Tistrella bauzanensis: one gene and its partner. The protein of the gene in region 1 binds, or shares a complex with, the protein of each later gene. Links are inferred from orthologs where the notes say so. Each region holds a gene or a part of one and is shown in the gene's direction. Other genes may lie near its edges. The genes, in order: scpA and meaB.

What was found.
Region 2: the proteins of scpA (region 1) and meaB are in contact, whole or in part, in a crystal structure (PDB 8DPB), measured with the Methylorubrum extorquens proteins. The link is inferred for Tistrella bauzanensis from one-to-one orthologs. Residues at the interface, in SOR27001.1 of Methylorubrum extorquens: Glu577, Glu578, Asn579, Asp580, Gly581, Arg582, Arg583, Arg585, His596, Ala604, Ser605, Ala608, Asp609, Gly611, Phe612, Asp613, Val614, Asp615, Ile616, Gly617, Pro618, Leu619, Glu625, Arg628, Gln629, Val631, Glu632, Asn633, Asp634, Glu661; in SOR26638.1 of Methylorubrum extorquens: Arg20, Ala21, Ala24, Arg25, Thr28, Ser32, Arg33, Arg34, His37, Thr98, Gly99, Gly100, Ser101, Ile102, Leu103, Lys106, Thr107, Ala110, Ala113, Ile114, Asp115, Arg116, Ala118, Phe119, Ile120, Arg121, Pro122, Pro124.

Annotation. Positions count from the first base shown.
Region 1 is NZ_BMDZ01000044.1:12,144-27,428, reverse strand. What follows is about bases 6,332-9,260. They hold scpA (methylmalonyl-CoA mutase), read left to right. Parts: upstream 6,332-6,658; coding sequence 6,659-8,863; downstream 8,864-9,260. Other genes in these bases: IEW15_RS16905 (hypothetical protein), read right to left, coding at 8,956-9,260; IEW15_RS16915 (methylmalonyl-CoA mutase family protein), read left to right, coding at 6,332-6,612. In the rest of the region: IEW15_RS16935 (ABC transporter ATP-binding protein/permease), read right to left, coding at 1-311; IEW15_RS16930 (TonB-dependent hemoglobin/transferrin/lactoferrin family receptor), read right to left, coding at 318-2,615; IEW15_RS16925 (DUF1344 domain-containing protein), read left to right, coding at 2,890-3,402; IEW15_RS26830 (small membrane protein YohP), read left to right, coding at 3,562-3,648; IEW15_RS16920 (enoyl-CoA hydratase-related protein), read left to right, coding at 3,782-4,468; more of IEW15_RS16915, read left to right, coding at 4,708-6,331; more of IEW15_RS16905, read right to left, coding at 9,261-9,303; IEW15_RS16900 (hypothetical protein), read left to right, coding at 9,293-9,877; IEW15_RS26780 (cold-shock protein), read left to right, coding at 9,911-10,357; IEW15_RS16890 (LysE family translocator), read left to right, coding at 10,448-11,086; IEW15_RS16885 (DMT family transporter), read right to left, coding at 11,094-12,011; IEW15_RS16880 (helix-turn-helix transcriptional regulator), read left to right, coding at 12,120-12,992; IEW15_RS16875 (YbhB/YbcL family Raf kinase inhibitor-like protein), read left to right, coding at 13,110-13,691; IEW15_RS16870 (helix-turn-helix domain-containing protein), read right to left, coding at 13,679-14,494; IEW15_RS16865 (hypothetical protein), read left to right, coding at 14,664-15,083; IEW15_RS16860 (hypothetical protein), read left to right, coding at 15,235-15,285. UniProt on the Escherichia coli protein: Catalyzes the interconversion of succinyl-CoA and methylmalonyl-CoA. Could be part of a pathway that converts succinate to propionate.
Region 2 is NZ_BMDZ01000090.1:2,193-15,268, reverse strand. Bases 4,086-7,017 are described here. They hold meaB (methylmalonyl Co-A mutase-associated GTPase MeaB), read left to right. Parts: upstream 4,086-5,015; coding sequence 5,016-6,020; downstream 6,021-7,017. Other genes in these bases: IEW15_RS22820 (hypothetical protein), read left to right, coding at 6,067-6,711; ppdK (pyruvate, phosphate dikinase), read left to right, coding at 4,086-4,976. Outside these bases: IEW15_RS22840 (glycine--tRNA ligase subunit alpha), read left to right, coding at 1-224; glyS (glycine--tRNA ligase subunit beta), read left to right, coding at 229-2,298; more of ppdK, read left to right, coding at 2,307-4,085; IEW15_RS22815 (long-chain-fatty-acid--CoA ligase), read left to right, coding at 7,163-8,893; IEW15_RS22810 (MerR family transcriptional regulator), read left to right, coding at 9,045-9,437; IEW15_RS22805 (thiolase family protein), read left to right, coding at 9,667-10,800; IEW15_RS22800 (3-hydroxyacyl-CoA dehydrogenase/enoyl-CoA hydratase family protein), read left to right, coding at 10,880-13,076. UniProt on the Escherichia coli protein: Binds and hydrolyzes GTP. Likely functions as a G-protein chaperone that assists AdoCbl cofactor delivery to the methylmalonyl-CoA mutase (MCM) ScpA and reactivation of the enzyme during catalysis.

The DNA of each region.
Region 1 (15,285 bases):
TGGACCGACACCCCGACCAGCAGCGCCAGCAGCCAGACCCAGTCGAGCGTTGCCCAGGCGACCGCCGCGGCATCGCGGCGTTCCAGCGCGCCGAAGAAGGTCTGGTTCCAGGCATTGCGCTCGAACCCGATCCAGACCGCGCCGATGGCGAGACCGAAGGCGAGGGCGAATTTGATCGCGGCACCCCGACCTTCCCGGGCGAGGAAGAAGGGCAGGGCAAGACGCAGGAAGCAGCGCAGGCGCCCGCCGGGTCGGCGGGCGCCGCGCAACCGGCCGCCCGACGGGCGGCCGGGACCGGTGGTGACGGTCATCTGGGGTCAGAAGGTCAGCGTGGCGCCGAGCGAGAACGACCGGCCCGGCTGGACCTGCGCCTCGATCGGGTTGGTGTTGGCGACGGCGGTGGTCGACGGCGTCGCATCATAGGCGACGGCCGAGGTTGGGAAGTAGCGTTTGTCGAAGATGTTGTCGATGCCGAGGCGCAGGGTGACCCAGTGCATGGGCTGCCATGCGGCGGCGAAGTCGAACACGCCATAGCCGGCGGGCTTGTAGGAGGCGTCACTTTCAGTGCGGGTCACGCCGCGCTGGAAGGTGCCATAGAGACTGGCCCGAAGACCCATATCCTGATCGTCATAGTGCAGGCCCAGCGTGCTGCCGAGCGGAATGGCGCCGTTGAAGGCGGTGGTGTCTGCGCCGGGTGAGGCGACCTGTTCGCCACGCTGGGCCGACAATGCGCCGCTGACGCTCCAGGCCTCGTCGAGATACAATTCGCCGCTGGCCTCAAGGCCCCAGACCTTGACCGTGCTGAGGTTGTCATAGGTGATGTCGCCATTCGACAGCATCACGAAGGACTGGATGAAGTCGGTATAATCGGCATAGAAACCGCCGACCGAGAAATTGCCGTCCCGGAAGCGACCGCGCAGGCCGGCTTCGTAGTTCTTGACCGATTCCGGCTGTAGATCCGGATTCGGCACCAGATTGAAGAAGGTGCTGGGCAGCGAGGTGTAAAGCTGCTGTGCTGTCGGCATCTTGAAGCCTTCGGCATACTGGCCATAGACCGAGAAGTTGCGGTCGAGGTCATAGACCGCGCCCAGCTTCCAGGTGGGTTCGGTCTTGGTGATCTTGCGCGGCTCGGCGCCATCCACCGGCTTGTAGTCGGCGTTGGGATCGGGATCGATGGAATAATGCGCAAGGCGCATGGCCGGCGTCACCCGCAGCCGGCCATCCATGAACCCGATCTCGTCCTGGATATAGGCATCGGCGCGGATGGTTGTCGCATTGGCGAAGTTGAAGCCGCCGGCACGGGCGACGGTGGTGGTGCCGGTGGTGTGATTGACGGTGGTATCGACGCGCTCATACTCGCTTGTCGTATAGTCGCCGTCGAACCCCCAGGTCAGGCGATGGCTGATGCCGGCGGTGTCGAAGCCGCCATCGAACTGCACGTCGAATTCGGTGAAGGCTTCTTCATATTCCAGCAGATCGTAGCGGGTTTCGGTGGTGCCGTTGGCGAGGATGCGGTCGCGGGCGCCTTCGCGCTTGCTCTTCTGCGGCGAATGCGAAAGCTGCCAGCGGATCTGGTCGATCGGCCCGAATTCCACCGTCCAGTCATGTTCAAGCGCGATGCGCTGGCGGCTGAGGGTCTGGGTCCGGTCGTAATTGGTCACCGCGTTGCCGCTGGTGTCGAGACCGTAATCATAGCGCTGGTCGACCTCGGTCTTGCGCTCGAAGGACTCCAGCGTCAGGCCGATGCGATGATCGTTGCCGGGGGTCCAGACCAGCTTGCCGAGTGCGTTGTCGGAGCGGATATCGGCGCTGTCGAGCTGGCCGCAGGGAGTGGCGCCGACATTGCGATAGCAGTCCCACACCCCGCCGGCGGCCAGCGATCCGCGGGCATTGCGGTTTTCCGGCTCGTGCCCCACCCGGCGGCCCAGCGAGATCGAGGCGGCGATATCGCCATAGCGCAGCGCCGCCGCACCGACCCCGCCGGTGGACCTGTCCAGGGTCGAATGAGTGGTGTCGAGGCGGAAGGCGGTGTCGCGGCCCGATTGCGCCAGATAATCCTCGGGGTCCATGGTCTCGAAGGCGACCACGCCGCCCAGCGCGTCGCTGCCCCACAGCGCCGAGGCGGGGCCGCGCTGGATCTCCACGCGCTTCATATGGGTGAGTTCCACCACGTCGCGGGTGCCGTCGGTGATCCGCTCCAGCGTCCGGCTGCCATCGACCAGGGTCAGGATGCGATTGCCCGAAACGCCCCGGATGGTGAAGCCGGTCCGGTCGGCGAACGGATTGGTGCCGCTGGTTTGCCGGTCGACCTGGATGCCGGGCAGATGCCGGACCAGTTCGCCGATGTCGTCGACCATGCGCAGGTCGAGTTCCTCGCGCCCGATGACCGTGACATTGGCCGGAATCTCGTCGACGGCGCGCGCGCCACGGGTGGCGATGACCGAGATGGCGGGCAGGGCCTCAGCCGCGCCGCCGGCGGCCTCGTCCTCGCGCTCTTCCCGGCCGTCGACGCTGACGGCGTCACCCAGGGGTGCCGACATGGCGGCCCCTGGTGCTGCCATGCACAATGCCACCAGACCATGGCCCAGCCTGTTTGCCAGCTGTCGTCTTTTCATGTGACCGATCCCTTCGATGCTCAGGGACTCGTCTCTCGTTTAATTGCGAATGATTCTTATTATCAAGTGAGCGGCACCATACGCCCGCAGGCAATGTAAGCCAAGCGTGAAGGCGCGCGGCCCCGATCATGGAGCCGGAATCAGCCAAAATCCGGCCGCCTGCCGGAACTCATCGCCGCCGGTCTCGTTGTAGGGGGCAAGGAGCGCCACACAAAACACCTCCCCATTGCAACAGGTGGCGTCTCTCAGTTCCACAGACCGGAGGATCTCCCCCATGCGTATGACGCTTCCGACCCTCGTCGCGGCCCTGATGATCGGCGGCTCGTCGCTCGCCATGGCGCAGAGCGGTTCCGCCAGCGGGCAGTCCGGGACGGCAACGATGAATTCGTCCGGCGGCACCACCGGTGGTGCCGTCACCAATCCGACCAGCCCCACCACCACGCCCGGCGTGGGCACCGGCACCGGGTCGGCCGCGGCTGGCGCCGTGGGCGGCACCTCGGGTACTCACACCACCCAGGGCAAGATCGCGAGCATCAGCGGCTCGACCATCACTCTGGATGATGGCTCGACCTATGTGATCGGCGATCCGCAGCTTACCGAGGCGCAGTCGGGTGACACGGTCACGATCACTTATCACGAGGAAAACGGCATGAAGCGTGCCACCTCGATTCAGCATGGCGTGACCGACAGCGTCGAAGGCACGGGTGCCGACGGCAACGATATCGGCACGGGTGGCACCGGCGGTGGCGGCCAGCTTGGTGCGCAGCCCCGCGCCAAGGGTAGCTGACCCTGGCGCAACCCTCTCCGGCCCGATCTGCCCTCGGGCCGGACATGACGACGGCGGAGCGCCCGGCGGGTGCTTCGCCGTCGTCATGTCCGGCCACAGTGTCGGTGCCGTTACCGCCGGCGCCCGGCCGGCCTTATCACCAAACGAGGAGATATCGACATGCTGCGTTTCCTGGGCTGGACCGGGCTGATCATTTTTCTGATCGGCCTGCTTGTGGTTCTGGGCCTGTTGAAGCTGATCTTTTAAGCCGTGCGCATCTGCCTGCACCGCCTGGGCCGAACCGTGCCGTGACCCGCTCGCCATCATGACGCTATGATACCCTTCGGCCGCAGCGCCTCCGGATGAAGGGGCGCGCCGGAGCAGGGAGGAGTGACCGGTGATGGAACTGACCTTCGACGACAAGCTGGCGGTGCTGCGCATCGATGACGGCAAGGCGAACGCCATGGGGCCGGCGTTTTTCGACGCGCTGGACCATGCGATGAACCAGGCCGAAGCCGAAGGCGCGCGCGCCCTGGTGCTGGCGGGGCGCGACGGCATGTTCTCAGGGGGGCTCGACCTGAAGCTGCTGCCCACGCTGTCGAAGGAGGGGTTCACAGGGTTTCTGGGCCAGTTCTCGCGCAGCGTGCTGCGGCTGCATGGGCTGCCGATCCCGACCGTCGCGGCCCTGACCGGACATGCGATCGCCGGCGGCGCGATCCTGGCCTATGCCTGCGACAAGCGCTTCATGGCCGCCGGTCCCTACAAATTGCAATTGAACGAAACGGCGCTCGGCATGGCAATGCCGGCCTGGATGATCCAGGTGGCGCGCAGCGTGGTGCCGCGGCATCTGGAGGCGCAGGCGCTGTTGCATGCGCGCGCCTTCTCGCCGGAAGCGGCTTTGGGCGAGAACCTGATCGACGGTATCGAGATCGATGCCGGACGCACGCTGTCCCGCGCCATCGGTGCCGCCCGTGCGCTGGGTGAACTGTCGATGCCCGCCTATGCCCAGACCAAGCGGCGGCTGCGCGGTCCGGCGATCGCGGCGGCGCTGGCCGGCCTCGATCACGATCTGGCGACGCTGGGCTAGGCGGATGATCCGCCGTGGATGGTGCAATGGCGATGCTGCAATGCGGTTCGCAATTCCAGATCGACCCGGTTTTGCTGTATATGTCTCGCGAAGTCCCTGTTCGTGGCTGCTTGTTGCGGCAGATCGCCCCGACGACGCTGCCGGGGCCCGATCGATAAGGAACCAGACGCCGGACCGCCGTTGACCCATTGATACCCTCTCCGACCTGCCGCGCCGGCCTTGCGCCGCGGGATCAGGAGATGCCGGATCGGAAGATTGCCGTGGTGAACTCTGTGCAGACGATCAACCCCCTTGCAACCATCAGCCCGCTGGCCGCCGATTTCGACGCGCCCTCCCGCGCGGCCTGGATGGCCTTGGTCGAGAAGACGCTGAAAGGCGCACCGTTCGAGAAGAAGCTGCGCTGGAAAACGCGCGAAGGGTTGAGCGTCGAGCCGCTCTACACCCCGGAAGATGGCATTGCGGCCCACAGCCTGCCGCGCATGATTTCGGCCGATCCCGACCGGCCGTGGGATCTGCGCACCATCATCCGTCATCCCGACCCGCAGGCGGCCAATGCCCAGGTTCTGGACGACCTGGAAAACGGCGCGGCGTCGGTGCTGCTCCGGCTCGACCCCACGGGCCGGAACGGGATCGCCGTGGCCTCGGTCGACGATCTGGCGGCGGTGCTGGAGGGGGTGCTGATCGATCTGGCGCCCATCGGGCTCGATGCGGGTTTCCTTGGCGTCCAGGCCGCCGACTGGCTGGCGGCGCTGGCGAAGCCGATGCCCGGCGCGCCGCGCGCGCCGCTGGCCTTCAACATGGACCCGGTATCGGCCTTTGCCCGCGCGGGCGAGGCGCCGGGGCCGATTGGTGACCATATCGCGGCCGCGGCCACGGCCGCCAAGCGCCATGCCGGCAGCTTCTATGAGGCCCGGATGATGCTGGCCTCGGGCCAGGTCGTGCACGAGGCCGGTGGCGGCGAGGCCCAGGAACTGGGCTTCATGGCGGCAAGTGCCGTGCAGTATGTCCGGGCGCTGGTCGATGCCGGTTTTGCTCTGGACGATGCCTTCGGCCGGGTCACGCTGGGCCTTGCTGTCGACGGCGAGTATTTCACCGCGCTGGCCAAGCTTCGTGCGGCACGGGCCATCTGGTCGCGGATCATCGGTGCCGCCGGTTCCACCGTGCAGGCGCGGGTCGAGGCGCGATCGTCTGCCCGCATGCTGGCCAGGGTCGACCCGTGGGTGAACCTGCTGCGCTTGACAGCGGCAGGCTTTGCCGGCGCGGTCGGCGGTGCCGATATCATCATCCTCAGCCCGTTCACCGATGCGCTGGGTCATCCCGGCATGCTGGCACGGCGGCAGGCGCGCAACACGCAACTGGTGCTGATGGAGGAAAGCCATCTGGGCCGGGTCGCCGATCCGGCGGCCGGTGCCTGGGCGCTGGAAGCCCTGACCGACAGCTTCGCCCGCGCCGGCTGGGCCGCCTTCCAGGCGATCGAGGCCGAAGGCGGCGTGATCGCGGCGTTGGAAGCCGGGCTGGTTCAGGACAAGGTGGCGGAGACCCGGGCGACACTGAACGCGGCCGTGGCGAAGCGCGCCATCGGCCTGATCGGCGTGTCCGAATTCCCCAATCTCGCCGACGTGCCGCCGACACTGGACCCGGTCGATCCGGGCGCCTTTGCCCGCCCGGCACTGGATGTGACCTTGCCCGGGGCCATATCGACCTGTGCGCCACTGGCCCAGATGCGTCTGGCGGAGCCGTTCGAGGCCCTGCGTGAGCGCGCGGCCGGGTTGGAGGCGACGGCGCTGCTGGTCACCCTTGGCACGGCGGCGGATTTCACCGCGCGGGTCGGCTTTGCCCGCAACCTGCTTGCCGCCGGCGGCATCGCCGCCGACATTCAGGCAGCGGACACGGTGGAGGCCGGCGGCGCGCGGCTGGCGGTGATCTGCTCGTCTGATGCCCGTTATGACGAGGCGGCGGTCGAGACCGCCCTGGCGCTGAAGGCCGCGGGCGCGGCCCATGTCTGGCTGGCGGGGCGACCCGGCGCGCTGGAAGGCGCGCTGACCGCGGCTGGTGTCGAGCATTTCCTTGCCGCCGGCAGCGATGCGCTGGCCGTGCTGGAACGGGCCCATGCGGCCTTCACCCCCGATGCGACGGAGGCCTGATCCGATGGCAGACAACTCCATGGCAAAGACGCCTGCGGCGAAGGCAATGACGTCTGCGGCGAGCGGGCTGCCCGATTTCTCCGCGCTCGATTTCGACGCGGTCACCCCGGCGGAAATGCCGGCGGCGGCGGTCGCGGCGGCGGTCGATCCCTGGATCACGCCCGAAGGCATCGAGGTGAAGCCCGCCTATGATGCCGGGGACGTGGCCGGCATCGATTTCGCGGGCACCTATCCGGGCGTGGCGCCCTATGTGCGCGGCCCTTACCCTACGATGTACGCCACCAATCCGTGGACCATCCGCCAGTATGCGGGTTTCTCGACCGCGGAGGATTCGAACGCCTTCTATCGCCGCAATCTCGCGGCCGGTCAGAAGGGCCTGTCGGTGGCCTTCGATCTGGCGACCCATCGCGGCTATGACAGCGATCATCCGCGGGTGAAGGGCGATGTCGGCATGGCCGGCGTCGCGATCGACTCGATCTATGACATGCGCACCCTGTTCAGCGGCATCCCGCTGGACCAGATGAGCGTGTCGATGACCATGAACGGCGCGATCCTGCCGGTGATGGCGCTGTATATCGTGGCCGCCGAGGAACAGGGCGTGCCGCATGACAAGCTGACCGGCACTGTCCAGAACGACATTCTCAAAGAATTCATGGTGCGGAACACCTATATCTATCCGCCCGAGCCGTCGATGAGGATCATCTCGGACATCTTCGCCTATACCGCCCGTGAGATGCCGCGTTTCAACTCGATCTCGATTTCCGGCTATCACATGCAGGAGGCTGGCGCCTCGGCCGATCTGGAACTGGCCTATACGCTGGCCGACGGCATCGAATACATCCGCGCCGGCGTGGCCGCCGGCATGGATGTCGACCGCTTCGCGCCCCGGCTCAGCTTCTTCTGGGCGATCGGGATGAACTACTTCATGGAAACCGCCAAGATGCGGGCGGCGCGCCTGCTGTGGGCGAAGCTGGTGAAGCAGCATTTCGATCCGAAAGACCCCCGCTCGCTGTCGCTGCGCACCCACAGCCAGACCTCGGGCTGGTCGCTGGCGGCGCAGGACGTGTTCAACAACGTCTCGCGTACCTGCGTCGAGGCGATGGCGGCGGCCGGTGGCCAGACCCAGAGCCTGCACACCAATTCGCTGGATGAGGCGATCGCGCTGCCGACCGATTTTTCGGCCCGGATCGCCCGCAACACCCAGTTGTTCCTTCAGACCGAAAGCGGTTTGACCAGGCTGATCGATGCCTGGGGCGGCAGCCATTATGTCGAGCGGTTGACCCATGATCTGGCCCGGCGCGCGCTGGCCCATATCGAGGAGGTCGAGGCGCTGGGCGGCATGACCAAGGCGATCGAGGCCGGCGTGCCGAAGCTGCGGATCGAGGAAGCCGCCGCCCGCACCCAGGCGCGGATCGACAGTGGCCGGCAGAGCGTGGTGGGCGTGAACCGCTATCGGCCCGACGAGGCCGACGATATCCCGGTGCTGAAGGTCGACAATGACGGCGTGCGCCGCCAGCAGCTTGAAAAGCTGGCGCGGCTGAAGGCCGAACGCAGCCAGGACGAGGTCGACGCGAAGCTGGCGGCGCTGGAAGCCGGCGCCCGTGGTGACGGCAACCTGCTGGAGCTGGCGGTCGATGCCGCCCGTGCCAAGGCGACCGTCGGCGAGATTTCCTTCGCGCTGGAAAAGGTCTTCGGGCGCCACAGCGCCCAGATCCGGTCGAACAAGGGCATCTATCTGCGCGAGGTGGGCGACGGCAACCCGATGGTGGAGCGGGCGCGCGAGATGATCCGCGCCTTCAAGGATACCGATGGCCGGCCGCCGCGCATCCTGCTGGCCAAGATGGGCCAGGATGGTCATGACCGTGGCCAGAAGGTGATCGCGACGGCGTTCTCGGATCTGGGCTTCGATGTCGAGATCGGGCCGCTGTTCCAGACCCCGGCCGAAGCCGCCAGGGCCGCGGCCGAGGCGGGCGTTCATGTGGTGGGTGCAAGCTCGCTGGCCGCCGGCCATCTGACGCTGGTGCCGGAATTGCGGGCCGAACTGGACGCGCAGGAAAAATCCAACGTGATGATCGTGGTCGGTGGCGTTATTCCCAATCAGGACATCCAGGCCCTGCTGGATGCCGGCGCCGCGGCCGTGTTCCCCCCCGGCACGGTGATCGCCGAGGCGGCCATCAACCTGATCGACAAGTTGAACCAGCAGCTTGGTTATACCCAGCCGCGACCGGCGGACTCTGCCTTCGCCGATTGATCGGGAGGGCTGCCTACGATCGCCGCTTGTCGCGGATGCAGGCCCGTGTATTGCTCCTCTCCTGATGCCACCGGGAGAGGAGCTTTTTATCCTCAGAAACTCAACCATACTGCGCACATCATATGTTTGAGAAAAATTTTCGGTGCATTTTTTAGCACAATTGTGCTTTGAACCTGGGCATCTAAGTCAGCTTTCATGAGTAAAGCGCCAATCAGAGCGCGTGGATCATGATTCTTATTGCCGATGACGTTATATTCCCCGTCCAGAAGGCGATCGACGCCGTGATTTTGAGCGTGTACGATAGTTTCGATCGACGCTGAACCAGGCAAAAGTACGAGATATTGCCAATCGCTCACCTTCCGATGCGGCCAGCTTCTGGCGGAACAGTGAAGTTGTCCGCACCCCTGACCCGCTACGCATCCTCTCGCGATGAACAGCATTCTGGATCCAGAGAATATGAGAAAACTATACACAGTTCTGATCGCCACCGGACTCCTCGCTGTGGCAGTGACGGTGACGTTCGATGCCAACGCCCGAGAAATCGGGTTTGGCGATATCGAAGTCGGCGTGACTGCCTGTGATGAGGCTATCGCGCTCGCGGAACAGAGCGGCAGCGTCACAGAGACGTTCGTCAGTGCTATTACGGATAGTCCTGCCGTCAAACTGGGTCAAAATGCCTTCGGATTCGATTTTGTGCAGAATGGTGTCATGCTCTGCGGCCCCGATCAGAAAGTGGCCGGGATTGTTCTGACAATCCCTAAGCATCGAGCTGGTGAGATCGCCGACGCTCTGGCCGGGAAATATGTTCAGAAGGCCCGAAACCTCCCTCGGCTCGGAAACGGGTTGGCGCGATACGAATCGAGTAGTAAGAAGACAACCGCGGAAGTCACCTATGCCCATGTATCATTTGAGGCTGAAGTTCTGATTGAGACGCAAGAATTTATAAAGATGTATGCGGCATATAATAAAAAGGAAAAGGAGCAAGAGGCATCGAAGGTAAAGTCAGCATTCTGATTGGTCTAAAATTTCTATCGGGAACTTCAAGGAATGTCTATCTCCCGCTCGGGCAAGGTCAAGTTCTTTGACGCGTCTCGTGGCTTCGGCTTCGTCCATGACGGAGATGATCGTCTTGATCGCCATTTTCATGTGACGCAGGTTGTGGGAGCAGACCTTCCCGGAGTAGGGGACGTCGTGACATTCCTGCCGGCAACAGGGCCCCGGGGGCCCAAAGCTGAACATGTGAGAATCGTCGAGCGGGCGACATCTTTGCAGGGCAGCCTGAGAGCGGACGACCGCGACATATGTGGATCGTGCGGAAAGAGAATGGTTCCGCGAGTGTGGATGGTTAATGGAACGCCGCATGAGTCATTTTGCCCCTTCTGTGGAAAACAGCATAAATCCTTTGTTGTAGTGGATTCAAGAATAGGAAGGCTCATCTATGGAATAATAACCTTTATGATGTTTTCTTTTTTTATTCTAATGTTATTTAACTGAAGCGTTTTGTCAATGATTGATTCTAAATCCATTTTATGTGTAAAGTTATAGAATCGGTGGATCAGCTTAATCCGAAGGATGTTTCCTTTCATGTCGCTCGAAACCTGGATCGCCTTCGCGGCCGCCTCTGCGGCGCTGCTCGTTATGCCGGGGCCGACGGTGCTGCTGGTCATATCCTATGCGCTGAGCCACGGCCGGCGCGCGGCCGGCGCCACGGTCGCCGGTGTGGCATTGGGCGACGCCACCGCCATGACCGCGTCCATGCTGGGCCTGGGGGCGCTGATGGCGGCATCGGCCGATCTGTTCATGGCGGTCAAGCTGGCGGGCGCCGCCTATCTGGTCTGGCTGGGCCTGCGGCTGTGGCGGGCGCCGGTCGCTGTCGGTGCCGATGGCATGGTGGCATCGTCCCCCACCGAGACCCGGCCCTGGCGGATCTTCGGCCATGCCTGGCTGGTGTCGGCGTTGAACCCCAAGGGCATCGTGTTCTTCGTGGCCTTCCTGCCGCAGTTCATCGATCACGGCCGGCCGCTGGTCAGCCAGATGATGGTTCTGGAGGCGACTTTCCTGGCGCTGGTGGTGGCGAATGTCACCGCCTATGGCCTGCTGGCCACGCGGGCGCGACGTCTGATCCGGCGGCCATCGGTGCAGCGTGCGGTCAACCGCACCGGCGGCACGCTGATGATCGGGGCTGGTGTGATGGCGGCCGGCTGGCGGCGGGGCGCGGGCTGACGGCTGATCAGCCTATGGCTGCGGCCCGGCGGCGCTGTTCGGCGCGATAGCCGGCGAGCCCGTGCAGCAGCAGCGTCGCCAGAACCACCGCGCCGCCGATGAAGGTGGCGGTGGCCGGCACTTCATCCACCGCCAGCCACACCCAGAACGGGCCGATCACCGCTTCGGCCAGCATGATCAGGCTGACCTCCGCCGCCGGGATGTAGCGGGGAGCGGCCGAGATCAGCGCGAAGGACAGCGGCAGGACCACCAGACCATAGACCAGCACCAGCGGCAGGACATCGGGCGCCGGCAGCAGGGGCCGGACACCGGTCGCCAGCGCCACCACCAGCCCCACGGCGGTGCAGGTCAGTCCGCCCACGGCCACGACGGGCGTGGACGATATCCGTCCGGCGCCCGCGCGCAGGATCACGAAATGGATCGCGATCAGCAGGGCCGCGCCCACCGCGATGATGTCGCCCAGCCAGTTGCCCCGGCCGGGCCCATCACTGTCGGTGCCGCCAAAGACCAGGATCGCGATGCCGGCGGTGGCCGCAGCGATCGCGGCCCAGCTGCGGCCGGGCACCGGTTCGCCCAGAAAGCTGCGCGACAGCAGCGCGCCGAACAGCGATCCCGACGAGATGATCACCAGCGTGTTGGCGACGCTGGTATGGGCCAGCGACAGGATGAAACACACCGATCCCAGTCCGAAGGCGATGCCTGACGCCCAGCCCTGGCGGCCGATGCGGGCCAGCGCCTGCCATGGCGCCTGACGCCCGATCAGCCACCAGCCGAGCAGTGCCATCAGGGCCATCAGGCTGCCGCGCCAGGCCAGCAGGATCCACGGATCGGCATCGATCAACCGGACCAGAAGTGTATCCGGGGTCAGCGTCAGGATACCTGCGGTGGCAAGCCATGTGCCGCGCGCCTGTGATGAAAGGGCCATGTGATCGGTGATGCCTTGCAGGACGGGGAGGGTGTCGTGGAGACTGGCGGCTGGGCAGGATAGCGCGTCGGTGGCGACATGGAAGGGCTGGCATAAGCCATGACGGTGATGACGAGCGGTTCGGAGCGGTGCGTGGTGCAGCGCGAGGGCGTTGGTGCCACGGCGCGGATCATTCAGCGGCGTGCCCTGCTGCTGACCCGTATCGTGGTGGATCTGCCGACATTGATGGTGGTGCGCCAGGGCAGCAAGCGGCTGATCGGGCCGGGCGGCGAGATCACGATCCCGGCCGGCGGGGCCGCGGCCATCGCCGGCGGGCGGATCTTCGACGTGATCAATCGTCCCGCCGCCGGCGGCATCTATGAGGCCGAATGGCTGGTCTGCGATCCGACGGTGATCGCCGGCTTCGCCGCAGACGGCGAGGGGGCCGGCCGGCCGATTGCCGAGGCCATGGCGATCGGCGCGATGGCGCCTGATTTCACATCGGCCTTCGATCGGGCGCGGGCCGCCGTGTTTGCCGGCGGCGATCTGCCGCACATGGTGGCGGTGCAGCGTATCCGCGAGGTTCTGGGCTGGATCGGGCATCATGGCGGCCGGTTTGCGGCACCGCCCCCGCCATCGGTGGCGGCGCGGATACGGGCGCTGGTCTCACGCGATCTGCGCGCCACATGGCGCAGCAATGATCTGGCCTGCCGGCTGGCGATGAGCGAGGCGACCCTGCGTCGCCGACTGGCCGCCGAGGGGCTGTCGCTGACCGGCCTGCTGGCGGATATCCGGATGTCGCATGCTCTGATGCTGTTGCAGGCAACCGATCTGGGCATCACCCGCATTGCCTTCGATGTCGGCTATGACAGCCCGTCGCGGTTCGCCGCCCGTTTCCGGCAGCGCTTCGGACATCCGCCGGCGGCCGTGCGCGAGCATGTCGCGGACCGGATGACGGTGCAACCTTACACTGATGAAAATACTGGTATTTCAGCCAAATGACGTCAAAGGGCGCCGACTGATCGGACCGGCATCGGATCTGAGCGGATCAGGCGCGCGATGGTGTGCAGACCCGGTCAGACTTTCCGCCACATGACAAACGAGGCGGAGGTGGTCGCGATGACCATGATGACAATGAAGGCCGGGGTCGCGGCCCTGACGATGGCTTGCGCTTTGGTTGTGGCAGCGGTGCCCGCCCTAGCCGGTGACGGTTTCCGCCTGACCAGCACGGATCTTGCCGATGGCCGTATCGGCCGCGACCACGTGCTGAGCGCCGACTATGGCTTCGGCTGTGATGGCGGCAATCAGTCGCCACAATTGTCGTGGCAGGGTGCGCCGTCCGGAACGCGCAGTTTCGTGCTGACCCTGCATGATCCCGATGCCCCGACCGGCATCGGCTGGACGCATTGGGTTGTGGCCAACATTCCGGCCGATGCCGGCAGCCTGCCGCGGGGAGCCGCCGGCGATCCGGCGATGCTGCCAGACGGCGCCCTGCAAACCCGCACCGATTTCGGCGCGCCGGGCTATGGCGGTCCATGTCCGCCGGAAGGTTCGGCGCATCGTTATGTCTTTACGCTGACGGCGCTGGCGGTCGATCACCTGCCACCGGTGACGGCGGATGCGATGCCGGCGCTGGTCGGCTTCCTGGCCGGCGCGAACGCTCTTGGCACGGCCCGGCTGGAGGCGCGTTACGGCCGCTGAGCCATTCGCGCCAGCGCCTCGGCGGTGGCGGCATCGGCCGGAAACAGGGCCTCCACCGCCAGTTCGGCCAGGGTGATGTCCAAGGGGGTACCAAATACCGTGGTGGTGGTGAACAGCGACAGGCAACCTTGCGCGGTCGACAGCCTGACCGGCACCACCAGCCCGCCATAGGGATCGTGCGCGATCGACGGGCTGGCGACATGAACGGGTGCCGGCAGCGCCTTCAGCTCCGCCAGCAGGTCGATCAGCACGGGATCTGCGCTCATATCGATCTGCCGGCGCAGCCGGTCGAGCAGATGTGTGCGCCATTCGGCCAGATTCAGGATGCGCGGCGCCAGCCCGTCGGGATGCAGGCTCAGGCGCAGCACGTTGACAGGCCCCTCCAGCAGGAACGGCGCAACCCCATCAAGCAGCGGCGGGACAGCGGCATTGGCGGCAACCATCGTCCAATGGCGGTCGATCGCCAGTGCCGGATAGGGCTCATGGCCCTTCAGCACCAGATCGATCGCCCGGCGTGCCGCCGACAGTGCCGGATCATCCAGCCGCCGTTCGGCGAATGCGGGCGCATGACCGGCGGCGATCAGCATGTCGTTGCGTTCCCGCAGCGGGATCTCCAACTGTTCCGCCAGCCGCAGCACCATGGCCCGGCTGGGCGTGGCGCGGCCGGTTTCCATGAAGCTCAGATGCCGGGTCGAGATATCGGCGTCCAGCGCCAGCGCCATCTGGCTCAGCCGTCGCCGCTGGCGCCAGTCGCGCAACTGCTCGCCGAACGGGCGGGTGGCGTTCAGGGTGGCGGTGGTCATCAGGGGCTGTCCTCAAGGCAAAGGCTGCGGGCTCAGGCTCAAGATTAGCGGGGGCCGGGCCTGCCGGCCATGACCTGCCGGGTAATCGCATTCGGGCACGAAGCGGTGCCTGATGGATGGCAGACGGCGGGCATGGGGCCCGGCCGATCGATCCTTGAGGAGACCGATCATGTCGATGTCGACATCCGCCCGAACGGAACCCCGCTTCCTGCGGCCCGTGCTCTATTTCGACGCGGCGACCTGCCTGCTGATGGCGGCCCTGCTGCTGATCGGCGGCAGCGGGCTTGGCGGCTTTCTTGGTCTGCCGGTGGGCCTGCTCACCGCCAGTGCGTTGATCCTGATCGGCTTTGCCGCCGTCGTCGTGGCGGTGGCGAGCCGGCCGGTCATTCCTCGCACCGGTGTCTGGGCGATCGCCGTGGTGAACATCCTGTGGGCGATCGACAGCCTGCTGATCCTGGCGCTGGGCTGGGTCGAGCCCAACGGCCTGGGGCTCGCCTTCGTGATCGTGCAGGCGGTGGCGGTGCTGGTGATCGCCGAGATCCAGATCATCGGCCTGAAGCGGGGCCGGCCGGCCGGGGGCATGGTCTGAGCCGATATGATGGCCGGCGCAGTGTGAGCCATCGGTTGCGGCGGTGATGTAAACGGTTGGATACCAGGGGGGCGGTCATGCTGTCATGTGACCGGATGGCATGATCCGCTTGCGGAATGTCGCTGCCAGTCCCGCTGCGGAGACCCGCCTCATGACCAGTGCCGCCGACCCGGTCATCAACCGCTTCATCGACAGCATCCGC
Region 2 (13,076 bases), on another replicon or contig:
CGCGGCTGCTGGCGGCGCGTCTGGCGCAGCCGGCCTATGACCAGTGCATCAAGGCCAGTCATCTGTTCAACCTGCTGGATGCGCGCGGCGTGATCAGCGTTACCGAACGCGCCGCCTATATCGGGCGGGTGCGGGCGCTGGCCAAGGGTTGCTGTGAGGCCTGGATCGCCGGGACCAATGCCTCGGCGGCGGTTCCCGTCTCTGCCGCTGCCGGAGAGGCCTGAGACCATGGCGGAACTGCTTCTTGAGCTTCTGTCGGAAGAGATTCCCGCCCGCATGCAGGGGCGGGCGACCGACGACCTCCAGCGCCTGGTGACCGCGCGCCTGGCGGCGCAGCGGATCGGGCATGGCGCCGTGCGTGCCTGGTCCACCCCGCGCCGGCTGACTCTGGTGATCGAGGGCGTGGCGGATGCCCAGCCCGATCGGGCCGAAGAGCGCCGCGGCCCCCGGGTGGGCGCGCCCGAACAGGCCTTGGCCGGTTTCCTGTCGGCGAACAATGCCGATCGCGGGTCGCTGATCGAACGCGACACGCCCAAGGGCCGGTTCTGGTTTCTGGATGTATATGAAGCCGGCCGGCCGACGATCGAGGTGCTGCCCGAGCTGATCGCCGGCGCGATGACCGATCTGCCCTGGCCCAAATCCATGCGCTGGGGCAGCCATCAGATCCGCTGGGTGCGGCCGCTGCGCTCGATCCTGTGCCTGTTCGGTGGTGCTGTCGTGCCGGTGCGCTTCGGTCACCTGACCGCCGGCAACACGACCCAGGGCCATCGCTTCCTGGCGCCCGAGTTTGTGCAGGTTCATGATTTCGCGGGCTATGCCGCGGCGCTGGACAAGGCCTATGTGGTGCTGGACCCGGCCGAGCGTCGTCGGCGCATCGCCGCCGATGCCGCGACCCTGGCCGCCGATCTGGGCCTGATGCTGCGTGCAGACGAAGGCCTGCTGGAAGAGGTGGCCGGGCTGGTCGAATGGCCGACGGTGCTGGCCGGGCGCATCGACGACGCGTTCATGGACGTGCCGGCCGAGGTTCTGGTATCGGCCATGCGCACCCATCAGCGCTATTTCGTGGCCGAGGACAGCCATGGCAGGCTGGCGCCGGTCTTCGTTCTGGTCAGCAATCTGAACCCCGATGACGGCGGCGCCGCGATCATCCACGGCAATGAACGGGTGCTGCGCGCCCGGCTGGCGGATGCCAAGTTCTTCTGGGACACCGACCGCCAGACCCGGCTGGATGCACGTCTGGGCCGGCTCGGCGACATTCTGTTCCAGGCGAAGCTCGGCACCGTGGCCGAGAAGGCCAGTCGGATCGCGGCCCTGGCGCGGCAGCTGGCGGCCTATATTCCCGACGCCGATCCGGCGCTGGCCGAGCGTGCGGGCCTGCTGGCCAAAGCGGATCTGGTGACCGGCATGGTCGGCGAGTTCCCTGAAATCCAGGGCATCATGGGCAGCTACTATGCCACCCATGATGGCGAGCCGAAAGCTGTGGCCCAGGCGATCGCCAGCCATTACGCCCCGGCGGGGCCATCCGACCAGATCCCGACCGGGCCGGTCGCGATCGCCGTGGCGCTGGCCGACAAGCTGGACACACTGGCCGGCTTCTTCGCGATCGACGAGAAGCCGACGGGGTCGAAAGATCCGTATGCGCTGCGGCGCGCGGCGCTGGGCATTTTGCGGATCCTGATCGAAACCGGCGTGCGTCTGCCGTTGAAGCCGGCGATCACCGCCGCCGCCGAAGGTTATCGGCCGCTTCTGGGCACGATCGATACCGCCCGCCTGCATGACGAGCTGATGGGCTTCTTCGCCGACCGGTTGAAGGTCTTGATGCGCGACCGTGGCGTGCGCCATGATCTGATCGCCGCGGTTCTGGCGGGTGGGGATGATGATGTGGTCCGGCTGCTGGCGCGGGTGCGTGCCCTGCAGTCGTTCCTGGACGGCGAGGACGGTGCGAACCTGCTGGCGGCATACCGGCGGGCCAGCAATATTGTCCGCATTGAAGAAAAGAAGGACGGGACGACCTATGGTGGCGCCGTGGATGCGGATCTGCTGGTCGAACCCGAAGAAGTGTCGCTGCACGGCGCACTGGTCGGGGCGCGGGCGGAGATCGCCACGGCCTTGGCCGGTGAGGATGACGAGCGGGCGATGACGGCGCTTGCGGGGATCCGCGCGCCGGTCGACGCGTTCTTCGACCGGGTGACGGTCAATTGCGAGATGGCAGAACGTCGGCGCAACCGGCTGCATCTGTTGTCCCAGATCCGTGCAGCCCTGGAAGCCGTAGCCGATTTTTCGAAGATCGAAGGGTGAGTCGACCGATGACCAAATGGGTGTACAGTTTCGGCCGCAACGGCTCCGAAGGCACCGCAGAGATGCGCAATCTGCTTGGCGGCAAGGGCGCGAACCTGGCCGAGATGAGCAATCTGGGCCTGCCGGTGCCGCCGGGTCTGACGATCACCACCGAGCTTTGCACCTATTACTATGCCAATGGCCAGACCTATCCGGATGAGCTGAAGGCACAGGTGACCGAGGCGCTGGCCAGAATCGAGACCGAAATGGGCATGCGGTTCGGCGATGCCGAAAACCCGCTGCTGGTGTCGGTCCGCTCAGGCGCCCGCGCATCCATGCCCGGCATGATGGACACGGTGCTCAATCTGGGGCTCAACCAGGCGACGGTCGAGGGCCTGGCACGCCGCAGCGGCGACGAACGCTTCGCCTATGACAGCTATCGCCGGTTCATCCAGATGTATTCGGATGTCGTGCTCGGCGTGGATCACAGCCTGTTCGAAGACCGGCTTGAGGCCCGCAAGGAAGAGCATGGCCACGATCTCGACACCGAGATGACCGCCGACGACTGGAAGGCGCTGATCGCCGATTACAAGGCGATCGTGCAGAGCGAGCTGGGCCGCCCGTTCCCCGATGATGCCCACGAGCAGCTGTGGGGCGCGATCGGCGCCGTGTTCGGCTCGTGGATGAACCAGCGCGCCAAGACCTATCGCCGCCTGCATAACATTCCCGCCGAATGGGGCACCGCCGTCAATGTTCAGGCGATGGTGTTCGGCAATATGGGCGACGACTGCGCCACCGGCGTGGCCTTCACCCGCAACCCGTCGACCGGCGTCAAGGAATTCTATGGCGAGTTCCTGGTCAACGCTCAGGGCGAAGACGTGGTTGCGGGCATCCGCACGCCCCAGCATCTGACCGTTGCCGGCAAGCTTGCCAACGGCTCGAACGATCCGGCGATGGAAGAGGCCATGCCTGTGGTGTTCGGCGAATTGGTGGCGGTGAAGGACCGTCTGGAGCAGCATTACCGCGACATGCAGGACATCGAGTTCACGGTCCAGCAGGGCCGGCTCTATATGCTGCAGACCCGCAATGGCAAGCGCACCGCGGCCGCGGCCCTGAAGATCGCCGTCGACATGGCGGAAGAGGGGCTGATCACCGAAGAGCAGGCCGTTGCCCGCATCGAGGCGCAGGCGCTGGATCAGCTACTGCATCCGACGCTTGATCCCAAGGCCGCCAAGACCGTGATCGCCAAGGGCCTGCCGGCATCGCCCGGCGCCGCATCGGGCGTGGTGGTGTTCACGGCCGACGAGGCCGAGAAGCGCGCCCAGACCGGCGAGGACGTCATCCTGGTCCGGATCGAGACCAGCCCTGAAGACATTCACGGCATGCATGCCGCCCGTGGCATCCTGACCGCCCGCGGCGGCATGACCAGCCATGCGGCGGTGGTGGCCCGCGGCATGGGCCGGGCCTGCGTGTCGGGTGCCGGCACGGTGCGGATCGATTACGCCAAGGGCAGCTTCACGGTCGGCGACGTGACGGTGAAGGCCGGCGACGTCATCACCATCGATGGCGGCAAGGGCGAAGTGATGCTGGGCCGCGTCGCCACGATCAAGCCGGACCTGTCGGGCGATTTCGGCGCGCTGATGACCTGGGCCGACAAGATCCGGACCCTGAAGGTGCGCACCAACGCCGAGACGCCGCTGGACGCGGAAACCGCCCGCACTTTTGGTGCCGAGGGCATCGGCCTGTGTCGCACCGAGCATATGTTCTTCAGCGACGACCGCATCATCGCCGTCCGCCAGATGATTCTGGCCGATGATGTCGCTGGCCGCCGCACGGCGCTGGCCAAGCTGCTGCCGATGCAGCGCGGCGACTTCGTGTCACTGTTCCGCATCATGGCCGGGCTGCCGGTGACGGTGCGTCTGCTGGACCCGCCGCTGCACGAGTTCCTGCCCCATACCGAGAAGGACATCGCCGAGGTTGCGGCGGCATCCGGCATCGATGCCCAGAAGCTGTCGGCGCGGGCGGCGTCGCTGCACGAGAGCAACCCGATGCTTGGCCATCGTGGCTGCCGCCTGGGCATCTCTTATCCTGAGATCTACGAGATGCAGGCCCGCGCGATCCTGGAAGCCGCGGTCGAGGTTTCGGCCGAACTGGGCCAGACCGTGACGCCAGAGATCATGATCCCGCTGGTCGCCACCCGTCGCGAGCTCGAAATCCTGCGCAAGCTGGTCGACACGGTGGCGGCGCAGGTCTTCGAGGAGAAGGGCGCCCGGGTCGAATATCTGGTCGGCACCATGATCGAGCTGCCGCGCGCCGCCCTTCAGGCCGCGAAGATTGCCGAGGTCGGCGAGTTCTTCAGCTTCGGCACCAACGACCTGACCCAGACCACCTTCGGCATCAGCCGAGATGATTCAGGGTCGTTCCTCGACAGCTATCGTGAAGCCGGCATCTTCGATCAGGATCCCTTCGTCAGCCTGGATCAGGAGGGCGTCGGCGAGTTGGTGAAGATCGCGGCGGAGCGTGGCCGGTCGACCCGCCCCGATATCAAGCTGGGCATCTGCGGCGAGCATGGCGGCGATCCGGCCTCGATCGAGTTCTGCCAGATGGCGGGCCTCGATTATGTGTCCTGCTCGCCCTATCGCGTGCCGATCGCCCGTCTGGCCGCCGCCCAGGCGGCGCTGAAGGCGCGCAAGGCCTGACCGGTCGACGGAGATGGCATGGCTATCGGATCCGATCGGATGACCGGACCTGACCAGACGGCGGAGGCCGGCGGCATTGCTGCCGGCCTCCGCCGTCTGGACGAGATCCGTGCGGGTGGCAAACCCGCCCTGGCGCGGGCACTGGCGCGGCTGGAAAGCCGGGCCGATGCGGCGGAAACCGCCGATCTGCTGGATGCGGCCTATGCAGCACCGGTGGCGCAGGTTCTGGGCATCACCGGTCCGCCGGGGGTGGGCAAATCCTCGCTGCTGTCGGCGCTGATCCGTGCCTATCGCGCCGGTGGCCGCAGCGTCGGGGTGATCGCCGTCGATCCGTCGTCGAAGCGTACCAAGGGGGCATTGCTCGGCGACCGGACCCGCATCCAGACCGATCCCGAAGATCAGGGCGTGTTCATCCGGTCGATGGCGGCGCGGGCGCGGCTGGGGGGGCTGGCCGATTTCACAATCGCCGCCACCGTGCTGATGCGGGCGATCCACGATGTCGTGCTGGTCGAGACAGTGGGTGTGGGCCAGTCGGAGACCGATGTCGAGGAGATCGCCGATACGGTGGTGTTCTGCATTCAGCCGGCATCGGGCGACAGTCTTCAGTTCATGAAGGCCGGGATCATGGAAATTCCCGATCTGGCGGTGGTGACCAAGGCCGATATCGGCCCGGCCGCGGAGCGCGCGCGCACCGACGTCGCCTCGGCGCTGAAGGCCGTGGGTGTGCGCGATGATGGCTGGAAAGTGCCGGTTCTGAAGGTCGCGGCGTCGACCGGCGAGGGCATCGGCGATCTGATCGCAGCCGCCGACCGCCATCGCGACTGGATGACGGCCCGCGATCTGCGCGATCATCGTCGCGCCGCTCAGGCCGAGGGGTGGGTGGCATCGTCGCTGAAGGACCGGTTCGGGACCGAGGGCCTGCGTCATCTGGCCACAGACCCGGCGATGGCTGCGGATGCCGGCGCGGAGCATCCCGATGTCTTGGGGCCGTTCCATCGTCTGCGGCGTGACGCACAACGGCTTGCCGGGCGGCTGGCCGGCTGACGAACAACCGGCGGGATCGCGCCGTCGATCAGGGAGTTTGCAGATCATGACCACGACGCTTCGCCGCCGCCTGTTGGGCGCGTCACTGAACGTGGCGCTGGCCGCCGCCCTGTTTGCCGGACCCGCCGTCGCCACGGCCGGCCTCGCCCTGTTCGTGCCGGCGCAGGCACAGGCCGCCGGCCTCGACAGCGCCACGGTCGGCCGCTGGCTGGATGCCTCCGAGGCATTGGAGGCCTGGAGCCAGACCCTGCCGGAAGACCGTCGTGCGGTGATCGAGGACACTCAGGATCCGGCCACGATGATGGGCGATATCAGCGAGGGCCGGATGATTTCGCGGGCGGTCGGGCGGCTGGCGGGCTCGCCTGAGGCGGCTGTGGCGGAAGGTATCGTCGCGAAGCACGGCTTCGGCAGCCTGGGCGGCTGGGGCGAGATCGGCGATCAGGTGATGCAGGCCTATGTCGCGCTCAACATGGAGGGCGAGGACATGGCGGGCCAGCGCGCCGAGATGGATGCGGCCCGCGCCGAGATCATGGCCTCTACCGAGATGTCCGCCGCCCAGAAGAAGATGATGCTGGACATGCTGGGCAGCGCCGGCGCGATGGTCGAACAGGCAGGTCAGGCCGATCCGGATGACGTCGCCGCCGTCCGGCCCCATCTGGGGCGCATGGAGCGCATGTATCAGGGCAACTGATGTGGGGGCCGGCAACAGCCATGGCCTTTGGACTGAACGGCCGGCCCGGCGACGGGCCGGCCGTTTTCTGTTTCGGGCGCGTCCCGCACCGCGAGGTTTCGCGCCCTGCTGTCATTGCGCCCCGCGCAATTGACAACCGCGCCGATCGTTCCGACCTGTCTTGGGATGTGGGCGGAGATATGGTAACCAGAAGGTGATCTGCGTCTGATATGCGGGCAAAGGACGTCAGGCGGTAAAAACCGTCGGCGTCGCGTCACGGAAGCGGTTGATCCCGGACGCGGGTCTTGGGATAGTCGACAGGTGGGTTGACGTATACGGAAACATCCGTGGCGTACCGCCAGGCCGTTGGGGGACGGCTCATCAAACAAGGCGCGGTTGCACCGCCCGATGCCGTGGCAGGGCAGGGCCCGGCGAGGCGGATAACCGGCCAGGACAAGGTCTGGGAGGACCGATGACGCAGATGATGGGTGCCGAGGTGCAGGCCGACGCGATCGATCCGGTGTGGCTGAAGCGATATCCGGCGGATGTCGACTGGCGTCAGGCATTTCCGCCGGCGCCGCTGACCTCGCTGATGGATCATGCGGTCGCCACTTATGGCAATCGGCCTGCGGTCGATTTCCTGGGCAAGATCATGACCTATGAGCAGATCGGGCGGCTGGTTGACCAGGCGGCCAAGGGTCTGCAACAGATCGGCGTCAAAAAGGGTGATCGGGTGGGGCTGTTCCTGCCCAATACCCCCTATTCGATCATCTATTACTATGCCGCGCTGACCATCGGCGCCACGATCGTGAACTTCAACCCGCTCTACGCCCCGCGCGAAATCGAGCATCAGGTCAATGACAGCGGCACCCGGGTGATGGTGACGCTGGATCTGGCGGTGGTCTATGACAAGGCGCAGGCGCTGCTGGGCAAGACCTGCCTGGAGCGGATCGTGGTCTGCCCGATGGCCGGCGTGCTGCCCTTCCCGAAGAACCTGCTGTTCCCGCTGGTGAAGTGCAAGGAGATCGGCCGGATCGAGAAGAGCGCGCGCATCGTTCATCACAAGGGCCTGGTGCGCAATGACGGCCGGTTTGCACCTGTGCCGATCGACCCGGAGACCACGGTTGCTGTGCTGCAATACACCGGCGGCACCACCGGGCTGCCCAAGGGCGCGATGCTGACCCATGCCAATCTGCTGGCCAATGCCCGCCAGTTGGAGGCGTGGTTCCCGGCCGGCCGGCCGGGGGAGGAGCGCACCATGGTGGTGCTGCCCCTGTTCCATGTCTTCGCCATGACCGTGTGCATGAACTACTCGATCCTGGCCGGTGCCTGCATGATCATGCTGCCGCGCTTCGATCTGGATCAGGTGCTCGACACGCTGGCCAAGAAGAAGCCCAGCCTGTTCCCCGGCGTGCCGACCATGTACACCGCCATCGCCAATCATCCGAAGATCCGCGAGGTCGACCTGTCGTCGATCAATTACTGCCTGTCGGGTGGGGCACCCCTGCCGCTGGAAGTGAAGCACATCTTCGAGAAACTGACCGGCTGCACGCTGGTGGAGGGGTACGGCCTGACCGAAACCTCGCCGGTGACCCACTGCAATCCATTCACCGGGGTCAGCAAGGAAGGCTCGATCGGCCTGCCGATGCCGGGCACGACCATCGAGATCGTCGATCTGGAAGACGGCCAGACGCTGATGCCGCAGGGCGAGCGGGGCGAGATCTGCATCCGTGGCCCGCAGGTGATGGCCGGATACTGGAACAAGCCGGAAGAAACCGCCAAGACCATGAGCGGCGGCCGGCTGCACACCGGTGATGTCGGTTATCTGGATGAAGACGGCTATGCCTTCATCGTCGACCGGATCAAGGATCTGATCATCGCCGGTGGCTATAACGTCTATCCGCGGATGGTGGAAGAGGCGATCTATCTGCACGATTCGGTCGAGGAATGCACCGTCATCGGCATCCCCGACGAATATCGCGGCCAGACCGTGAAGGCCTTCGTGAAACTCCGCGCCGGGGCGATCCTGACCGCCGCGGAGCTGACCGCCTTCCTGAAGGAACGGTTGTCGCCGATCGAGATGCCCAAGCAGATCGAGTTCCGCGACGCCCTGCCCAAGACCCTGATCGGCAAGCTGTCGAAGAAGGAATTGGTTCAGGAGGAGACCGAGAAATACAAGGCCCGCCGGGAAGCGGGCAAGTGATGTCGACAGGGCCGGCGGTGTCGCGCCGGCTCACTTGACGTTTACGTAAACGTCAAGTATATCTCATGCCGGTGGGAGGCATGCAGGCGGCATGGCAGGGCCTGAATATCGGTCCGGGGCAGCCGGCCGCCTGACCAGGCGAGGGAGCGCGATGCCCGAGACGTTCACCATCACGCAGTTGTCCGAGGAATTCTCGATCACGCCGCGTGCGATCCGCTTCTATGAAGATCAACATCTGCTGACGCCTGCCCGCGAGGGGATGAACCGGGTCTACAGCTATCGCGATCGCGGCCGCTTGAAGCTTATCCTGCGCGGCAAGCGGCTGGGCTTCAGCCTGGCCGAGATCAAGGAATTCCTCGACCTCTACGATGCCGACCACACCCAGGTGGAGCAGTTGCGCCAGTTAAGGCTGGCGGTGGCGAGCCGGGTGGCACAACTGGAAAGCCAGCTGTCGGATCTGATGGTGACGCTTGATGAGTTGCGCGACATCGAGGCGCAGGTGTTGAGCGCCTTGGCGACCAAGGGGGTTGAGGCCACGGGCTGACCCCCGGCCGGTCTGCGAGGACCGGCCATCGACGACCACACAGACCGCCGGCTTCACGGGATCGGGGCTGGCGGCACAACATGATCGGCCGCGGGGCGCAACCGCGGCCGGATCCCGCGAGCGGAATAATCGCATGGCGCCGGTGCCGTGCAGGGCAGTACCGCCACGCGCGCGGACAGCCAGGGTCCGGCGCCCAGGGAAGAGACCAAGTCAGGAGCCGAGGGCCCCCATGAAGAGCGTCGTGATCGCGGGTTATGCCCGTTCCCCCTTCCACTTTGCCCGCAAGGGTGCGCTGGCCAAGGTCCGCCCCGATGATCTGGCGGCACAGGTGGTGAAGGCGCTGGTCGAGCGGACCGGTATAGACCCTGAGACGATCGAGGATCTGATCCTGGGCTGCGCGTTCCCTGAAGGTGAGCAGGGGTTCAATGCCGGCCGTCTGGTGGCGCTGCTGGCCGGCCTGCCGCAGTCCGTGGCCGGCACCACCGTCAACCGCTTCTGCGGATCGTCGATGCAGTCGGTGCATATGGCGGCCGGCGCCATCCAGCTTGGTGCGGGCGACGCCTTCATCGCCGCCGGCGTGGAATCGATGACCCGGGTGCCGATGATGGGCTTCAACCCGGCGCCGAACCCGCTGCTGGCCGATAGCGGCGCCTATGTCCCCATGGGCATCACGGCTGAAAACGTCGCCGAGAAGTGGCAGATCGGCCGTGCCGCTCAGGAGGAATTCGCCGTCGCCTCGCATCAGAAGGCCGCGGCCGCACGCGCGGCCGGCCGGCTGGCCGACGAGATCGTGGCGATCGCCCAGAAGAAGGGCCCGGTGATCGACAGCGACGGCTGCATCCGCCCCGATGCCACGGCCGAGGGGCTGGCCGGGCTCGATCCGGCCTTCAAGAAGGATGGCGTGGTCACCGCCGGCACCTCGTCGCCGCTGACCGACGGTGCCGCCGCCTGCCTGGTGTGCACCGAGGAATATGCGGCGAAGCATAATCTGACCCCGCTTGCCCGCATCCGCTCGGTGGCTGTCGCTGGTTGCGCGCCTGAGATCATGGGCATCGGCCCGGTGGCCGCCAGCCGCAAGGCGCTGGATCGCGCCGGCATCAAATCCGCCGATCTGGATGTGATCGAGCTGAACGAGGCCTTCGCCTCGCAGGCGCTGGCCTGCATCAAGGATCTGTCGCTCGACCCGTCGCGGGTCAATCTGGATGGCGGCGCCATCGCGCTCGGCCATCCGCTGGGCGCCACGGGGGCCCGCATCACCGGCAAGGCGGCGGCGCTGCTGAAGCGCGAGGGCGGCCGGTTCGCGCTGGCCACCCAGTGCATCGGCGGTGGCCAGGGCATCGCCACGGTCCTCGAAGCGCTGTGATGCGCCGAAACGGGGTTCCCAACGCGCCCATGGCTGCCAACGCGCCCATGGCTGGCAACGCGACCGGAGATGCTTTGAGATGACCGAAATCAACAAGGTGGCCGTGATCGGCGCCGGCGTCATGGGCGCCGGCATCGCGGCCCATATCGCCAATGCCGGCGTGCCGGTGGTGCTGCTCGATATCGTGCCCAAGGATGCCACGAACCGCAATGCGCTGGCCGAGGGCGCGGTTCAGAAGATGCTGAAGACCAAACCCAAAAGCTTCATGCATCCCAGCCGCGCCCGATTGGTGACCACCGGCAATCTGGACGACAATCTCGACCTGCTGGCCGATGCCGACTGGATCGTCGAGGCGGTGATCGAGAATGTCGAGATCAAGCGCCGGCTGTATTCCACCCTCGATGGCGTGCGCAAGGCCGGCTCGATCGTGTCGTCGAACACCTCGACCATTCCGCTGGGCCATCTGGTCGAAGGGCAGTCGGCGGCGTTCAAGGCCGACTTCCTGATCACCCATTTCTTCAACCCGCCCCGCTATATGCGGCTGCTGGAACTGGTCGCCGGCCCGGAAACCCGTGCCGACGCGGTCGAGACCATGCGCCGCTTCGGCGATCACCGGCTGGGCAAGGGCGTGGTGGACTGCAAGGACACGCCCGGCTTCATCGCCAATCGGATCGGCACCTTCTGGATGCAGGGCGCCGTGGTAGAGGCGATGGATCGTGGCCTGGATATCGAGGCGGTCGACGCGCTGCTGTCAAAGCCGGTCGGCATCCCCAAGACCGGCGTCTTCGGGCTGATCGATCTGGTCGGGCTGGACCTGATGCCGCATGTCGCCGCCAGCATGAAGGCGACATTGCCCGCGGATGATGCCTATCACGCCATCTATCGTGACAGCGACTTGTTCAAGAAGATGATCGCCGAGGGCTATACCGGCCGCAAGGGCAAGGGCGGTTTCTATCGCCGGCGCAAGGAAGGCGGCCGCTCGATCACCGAGGCCATCGACCTTGCCACCGGCGAATACCGGGCGAAGCGCAAGCCCGATCTCGCCAGCATCAAGGCGGGCGCGAAGGATCTGCGGGCGCTCGTGTCGCATGAGGACGAAGGCGGCAGCTATGCCTGGGCGGTGATCTCGCAGGCGCTGGTCTATACGGCTGATCTGGTCGGCACCATCGCCGACGAGGTGCCGGCGATCGACGAGGCGATGCGCCTTGGTTATGCCTGGAAATACGGGCCGTTCGAGTTGATCGACCGGCTGGGCGCCGGCTGGTTCGCCGACCGTCTGAAGGCCGAGGGCCGGCGGGTGCCGGCGATCGTCGAGGCGGTGGCCGGCAACGGCACGGGTAGCTTCTATCGGGTCAATGACGGCGTGGTGGAATACGCCAGCCTTGCCGGCGGCTATGCGCCGGTGCCGATCCCGGAAGGGGTGCTGCGGCTGTCGGATGTGAAGCGGCGCGGCAAGCGCGTCGATGGCAACGGCTCGGCCAGCCTGTGGGATATCGGCGACGGCGTGCTGTGCCTGGAATTCCACACCAAGATGAATTCGATCGACCCCGGCGTGCTCGAAATCGTCGCGAAGTCGACCGAGATCGTGCGCGGTGGTTACAAGGCGCTGGTCATCTATAACGAGGCGGATAATTTCTCGGTCGGCGCCAATGTCGGTCTGGCCTTGTTCGCGTCGAACATCGCCGCCTGGGACATGATCGACGGCATGATCCGCATGGGGCAGGAAACCTATAAGGCGCTGAAATACACGCCCTTCCCGGTGGTCGGCGCGCCGGTCGGCATGGCGCTGGGGGGTGGCTGCGAAATCCTGCTGCATTGCGATGCGGTTCAGGCCCATGCCGAAACCTATATGGGGCTGGTCGAGGTCGGTGTCGGCGTGGTGCCCGGCTGGGGTGGCTGCAAGGAGCTTCTGGTCCGCTGGATGAACAACAAGCGTCGTCCGGGTGGCCCGATGCCGGCCGTGGCCCAGGTGTTCGAGATGGTCTCCACCGCCAAGGTCTCGGAAAGTGCCGAGGAAGCCCGCGATCTGCTGCTGCTGCGTGATGGTGACCGGATCACGATGAACCGCGACCGGGTGCTGGCGGATGCCAAGGCCCGGGCGCTGGACATGGTGGCGGGTTACGAAAAGCCGCTGCCGGCCGAAATCTCGCTGCCGGGACTGACGGCACGGGTGGCGCTGAACATGGCGGTGGAAGGCTTCCACATGCAGGGCAAGGCGACGCCGCATGACGTGGTGGTATCGGGCGCACTGGCCCGGGTGTTGTCGGGCGGCGATA